Regions from separate parts of the Rahnella sp. PCH160 genome, predicted to be linked through region 1. Evidence: predicted binding sites of a transcription regulator. Region 1 holds the regulator's gene; the other holds the start of a gene.
What was found. Region 1 encodes CRP, which controls carbon source genes, mostly activating them, when cyclic AMP is high. Its sites were predicted from a motif close to ATGTGANNNNNNTCACAT; they were not measured.
Positions count from the first base shown of each region.

Region 1 (3,176 bases):
CACCAGCATACAAATCAGCGTGATGCCTTCCGGCATCTCCAGTTTCAGCAATCCGGCGGCAATCAGCAGACCGGCCAGCGTGCCGAGCGCACGGTGCTGGATACGCACACGGGTGGCGTTATAACCGTTCTGGCTGACCAGCATGATGGTCAGCAAAATCCAGTAGGGTTTCGGCAGATTGAAGAAGAGGCCCAGGCTGCTGCCGATCGCCAGAATCAGCCCCAGACGCGCAGCGTTGCGCAGGGCTGAAGATTTAAAAGACAGATAACTTTTCAGTGCAGGCCAGAACGGCAGGCGCGGCTGGGAGTTCATCAGATCTCGGCGGTACAGCGGGCGCTGCGTCCGCAGCAGTCGGGCGATGCGGCTGAAATGGTAATAACAAAAGCGGCCAACCGGATTGTCCGGATTTTGTGCCGCGATTTTTTCCAGCGCCGCCAGTTCATTCGCCATCGTGAAACGTTCGGAAAACCGGTGATAAAGAATATCGTCCGCAATCACGCGCAGCCGGGCGGAAATCACCTGCGCATTCCGGCGGATCACCGCTTCGGCGTGGCTTTCTTCCACCAGTTTTTGCACTTCTTCCGGCTGATGCAGGCTCACCGTGATGTGTTCCTGCAAATCGAGCGCGACCTGAAAACGCTGGAACAGCCGCTTGTGGTGATGATTATGCCCGTGCTGCGGGAGCATGTGCAGTTGCTGATACAGCAACGCAATCAGATCAATAACCTGCTGCTGACGTTTGAGCAGCGGCGGAAGGGCAGTTTCCGGGTCGGTATGCTGCGTCAGCAGGCTGTATTTGGCCTCGAAATAATCCGCGAGCTGTAAATACAGCTGACTGAGCGTTTCTCGCATTGGCTGTTCTTCGGAAATACGGAACCACGCCCAGTTAAACAGCCCGTACCAGGCGGTGCCGGCGGCAAACAGCGCGGGTGCCTGCCACATCGGCCTCACGCCGACCATGCTCAGTGTGAAGATGGTGGCCACCAGCGCGCCGGGCAATAAACGCGCATGCAGCGGGCTGATTTCACCGGTAACGCCGAGCAGTAAGGCCAGCGTTAACATAATGAGCGGCAGGGGAATGTGCCAGTTTTCGAGCATCACCTGCAAAAGAATACTGCTGACGGCAAACAGCGAACCGCCGACCATCAGGCGTTTAAAGAAGCGTTTGTGCGGGGTATCGAGACCGGCAACGTTGCAGCAGGCCGGACACAGGGAAAACAGCAGGCCCATTTGCAGATTGCCAAACAGCCAGCAAATACCGACAGGCAGGCACAACACCAGCGTCTGGCGCAGCGCGTAGTTAACTTCGGGATGATAGAACAGTCTTCGCCATAGCGTCATGGGTAAAGCTTAGCCCATAAAAAAGGCGCGACAGTAAGCTGTCGCGCCAATTTCTGAGGGATTAACGTGTGCCGTAAACGACAATCGTTTTACCGTGTGCGGAGATCAGGCTCTGATCTTCCAGCATTTTGAGAATACGTCCGACTGTTTCACGTGAACAACCGACGATTTGGCCGATTTCCTGACGGGTGATCTTGATTTGCATCCCGTCCGGATGGGTCATTGCATCAGGCTGTTTAGCCAGATTCAGCAAAGTTTGCGCGATACGGCCTGTTACGTCGAGGAAGGCAAGGTTGCCGACTTTCTCTGACGTCACTTGCAGACGGTTTGCCATCTGCGCGGAAAGACGCATCAGAATATCCGGGTTTACCTGAATCAGCTGGCGGAATTTTTTATAAGAAATTTCAGCCACTTCGCAGGCAGTTTTAGCACGAACCCAGGCACTGCGTTCCTGCCCTTCTTCGAAGAGTCCCAGCTCGCCGATGAAGTCACCTTGGTTAAGGTATGACAGTATCATTTCTTTGCCTTCTTCATCTTTAATCAGGACGGCAACCGACCCTTTCACGATGTAGTACAGCGTTTCGGCTTTTTCACCCTGGTGAATCAGCGTACTTTTAGAAGGATACTTATGTATATGACAGTGAGACAGGAACCATTCGAGAGTCGGGTCTGTTTGTGGCTTGCCGAGAACCATTAGCTATTATCCTCTGTTATTATCGCTGCCCAAAATCACAGGGCTCAGAGTTCCCTGTACGGCACTTACTTTATAAAGCGCCCTTTCAGCATATAACTCCCCAGAAATGCTGCAAGCGGATGTCGGAGTGAAACAGCCTGATTATTGCTGTTAACACCGTGGGTTCTGTTCTTAAACCGCAAAAACCGTCACCGCAATTTACTGGAAAGTATGTTTCGGCTTTGTTTGTAACACAGGATTGCAATGCTGTCTTCTGTTGTCTCGCTTCAGCATGATGGCGATCGGGTTACGTTGCCAGATTTTGGGTGAAAGGGTAGTCTGAGGGGAAAATTTGACGAATTTATCCACCGGGAGAAGAGTACATGCACGCACGCGTAAAATGGGTAGAAGGGCTGACATTTTTGGGGGAGTCAGCGTCGGGCCATCAGATCACAATGGACGGCAATGCGGGCGATAAAGCGCCGAGCCCGATGGAGATGTTGCTGATGTCGGCGGGCGGTTGCAGCGCGATTGACGTGGTTTCTATTTTGCAAAAAGGCCGCAATGACGTCCGTGACTGCGAAGTGAAACTGACCTCTCAGCGCCGCGAAGAAGCACCGCGTCTGTTCACGCACATCAATCTGCATTTCATCGTCACCGGCAAAGACCTGACGGATAAAATTGTCGATCGCGCCGTCAGCCTGTCTGCGGAAAAATACTGCTCCGTTTCCCTGATGCTGGGCAAAGCCGCGACGATCACCCACAGTTTTGAAGTGGTGAACGCCGAATAATTCACGACCAGCGCAAAGGCGCGGCCGGTTTGTGTCAGCGCCATGCCCTGATTTCACTTACTCGATTTTCTTCCCTTCCATCAGGCGCTGCACCAGCGGCGCCATAATCAGCTCCATCGCCAGCCCCATTTTGCCGCCCGGCACCACCAGCGTTTTGATGTGCGAGATAAACGAGCCCTGCAACATCGCCAGCAGATACGGGAAATCAATGTCGTCCAGCCCCTGGAAATGGATCACCACAAAGCTTTCATCCAGCGAAGGAATAGCTTTTGCGGCAAACGGGTTGGAGGTGTCGATGGTCGGCACGCGCTGGAAGTTAATGTGCGTGCGGGAAAACTGCGGCGTGATGTAGTTGATGTAGTCGTCCATCG
Region 1 covers NZ_JBLOGT010000001.1:623,882-627,057, reverse strand. Annotated here, with positions in the region: gene ACM5QY_RS02980 (YccS/YhfK family putative transporter) at 1-1,341, opposite strand, end outside; gene crp (cAMP-activated global transcriptional regulator CRP) at 1,403-2,035, opposite strand; gene ACM5QY_RS02970 (OsmC family protein) at 2,398-2,805, shown strand; gene ACM5QY_RS02965 (phosphoribulokinase) at 2,863-3,176, opposite strand, start outside.

Region 2 (3,176 bases), 1.7 Mb from region 1:
CCGTACAGCATCGCGGTACCTTTCGCCTGGAACTCATAATTTGGCACGCCATCAGCCACTTTCTCGCTGATATTCACCGTCTGGCCGTGCATATAGGAAACACCGACGTCCACAGAAGCATCTTTGGTAAAGGCGTACGTGGTACCCGCTGAAATCCAGAAACGATCCTGATCCGGGATAGAAATGGTGCGGTTGTCCGCCGGAACCGGGCTATCATCAAACGCGATACCGGTACGGAATGTCCAGTTGTCGTCGTAGTAATAGGTGGTACCCAGCGCGATGCGGTAAGCATCATGATAGCCTTCGTTTTTATCGAACAGCGTCTGGCCCTGAGAGCCGGTGGCTTTCAGCTCCTGAAACTGGCTCCAGCTGGTGTATGCCAGGCTGTAGTGAATGGCCCATTTGGGTGCGACGCGGTTATAACCTGACAGCTCCCACATTTCAGGCAGATTCAGGGTCAGTGAGCCCGGAACGGTGTGGCCGCCTGTGCCACCCAATGCCTGCGGAATGCCGTTGCGGTATTCGCCGTCGAAATCGATTTTCACTTCTGAGCGGTAAGTGAAGCCGTAACGGTTATTGTCATCCACTTCATACAGGACACCGGCGTTCCAGCCGTAGCCCCATTCGTTGCCTTTCAGCTTAGCGGCTTCGGTATCAGCAGGCAGCAATCCGCCGGTTTTAAGCGGAACCAGTTCGCCCGCAGTACGGCGGATTTTCGCTTTCGCGTAGACCGCATCAAAGCCCAGACCGAAGCTGAAATGCTCGTTCAAACGGTAAGCGACGCTTAAGTTATTGTTGATGGTGGTCAGATCGGTTTCGCCACCAATCGGGCCCGCGGGATAGTTATCGCTAAATTCTGTCGCCAAACCGTAGTTTGAGGTCGCCGATGCGCCGAGGGCCCATTGTTCATTCAGGGGCATAATAAAGTGGATATTTGGGATCCACTGGTTTGGTGCAATGTTACTGGCACTGGTATCTGCACCCGTGACCGGGGATTTGCCGGTGACATCGACATTCGGGTCGACATAGATTGCGCCGATGGAAAATGCCGGACGATTAAACATTGTCATGGTTGCCGGGTTACGGCTGCCGGATGCTGCGGTATCAGCGATAGCGCCTTCACCCGAGAAAGAACGGCCTAAACCCGCAGCGGTATATTCATTGAGCTGAAAACCTGCCGCATATACGTTGGAGGAAACAATTGCCACTGCAGCTGCCAGAGCTGATTTTTTTAACAGGTTTTTCTGGTTCATGACCAAAACCTCAATTTTATGTTTTTTATCAAACAATGTTACATCAAGTAACAATGAGCGCGGGATTGTAGGGTTCGTTATCAGTCTGACAAATCAGACCAGTGAGCGAAGTATAGGTCTGACCTGTGGTGTGGTTGCAATATTGTTTCATTGATATTTCTTATTTGATGCAAGAAATTGGATCTACTTAACAAAAAACAAACAATAAAAGTTCAATTAAGAAACGTTAAAGTGAGAGTGGTGACTTAAATTTAATCTGATAGTTACATTTGCGTGATCTGGATCACTTCAAAGGCACATAAAAAGTAAGTGCTAGCTGTAGTCCAACCGCTGGCGTAAAATACAGCCTAAAATAAATCTTTAATTCGCAATCAGGCCAGACGGTGGACGTTGCCGCTGATGCCGGGGAGAAAATGATGTCTGACGTAACCATGTCCTCTAAATCCACCCAACCTCTGCATTCCATCAACAAGTGTGGCGCGGAAGAAACCGCCGCCTGCTGCTGTGTTGATGTGGGTACTATTATGGATAACACCGACTGCACCGCTTCTTACCTGCACGTCTTCGAAACCGAAGCGCAGGCCAAAGAAATGCTGCAAACGCTGACCGCACGCGCGCGTGGCGTTGAATCGGAACCTTGCGAAATTAACAGCAAGATTGAAAAAGTTGACGGTGGCGTTGAGCTGAAAGTGGATTTCACTTTCTCCTGCCAGGCTGAGACCATGATCTTCCAGTTAGCTTTAAGATAATTATTCCGGTTCTCTAAAATACCGCTGATCTCCAGCGGTATTTTTTTGTCTGCCATTTCTTCCGTTCTTTTCTTCTCACTCTCGTTTCAGAAAAATTTGCAGTTGCTCGCACTTCAAACCCTTTCACTTTGCCAAATGTAAATACATAGTTAACACTGAGTTATCAGGTCTGACCTCTTAAGACCCTATTTACCCAGGAGCTTGTATGAACAACGTCATTCCACTGGTTACGCGCGAAGGCGATCGCATCGCGATTGTTGACGGTTTGCGCACGCCGTTTGCCAAGCAGGCCACCGCCTATCACGGGATCCCCGCTGTGGATTTGGGAAAAATGGTGGTCAGCGAGCTGCTGGCGAAAAGTGGAATCGATCCGAAAGACATTGATCAGCTGGTATTCGGGCAGGTCGTCCAGATGCCGGAAGCGCCGAACATTGCGCGCGAAATCGTGCTCGGCACCGGAATGAACGTTTCGACGGATGCTTACAGCGTGTCCCGCGCCTGTGCGACCAGTTTTCAGGCAGTGGCGAACGTTGCCGAAAGTATTATGAGCGGCACGGTGCGCGTCGGGATTGCCGGCGGGGCCGATTCTTCCTCGGTGTTACCGGTTGGCGTAAGCAAACGCCTCGCCAGAGCACTGGTTGACGTCAACAAAGCGCGCACGCTGTCACAGCGTCTTTCGATTTTCAGCAAACTGAAATTACGCGATCTGCTGCCGGTTCCCCCGGCGGTGGCGGAATATTCCACCGGCCTGCGGATGGGCGATACCGCCGAACAGATGGCAAAAAGCCACGGGATTACCCGCGAACAGCAGGATGAGCTGGCGCACCGTTCGCATACGCTGGCCGCGCTGGCGTGGGAACAGGGCTATCTCAATGATCAGGTCATGGCCGCGCAGGTTCCGCCTTATCGTGAAGTCCTGCAAAAAGACAACAACATCCGCCTGAATTCAGAGATCGGGCAATATGCAAAACTGCGTCCGGCGTTTGACCGTAAACACGGTACCGTCACGGCGGCAACCAGCACACCACTGACGGACGGCGCTGCTGCCGTTCTGATGATGAGCGAATCCCGCGCCCGTGAACTGGGGCTTGAACCGCTGGGATACCTGAAAAGCTTTGCGTTTTCTGCCATCGATGTCTGGGAAGATATGCTTCTCGGCCCGGCATACGCCACA
Region 2 covers NZ_JBLOGT010000001.1:2,302,044-2,305,219, forward strand. Annotated here, with positions in the region: gene fadL (long-chain fatty acid transporter FadL) at 1-1,253, opposite strand, end outside; gene ACM5QY_RS10830 (YfcZ/YiiS family protein) at 1,670-2,002, shown strand; gene fadI (acetyl-CoA C-acyltransferase FadI) at 2,208-3,176, shown strand, end outside.
Region 2: a site for CRP is predicted at 1,525-1,542, ahead of ACM5QY_RS10830 (YfcZ/YiiS family protein). Genes of this name have one in related genera too.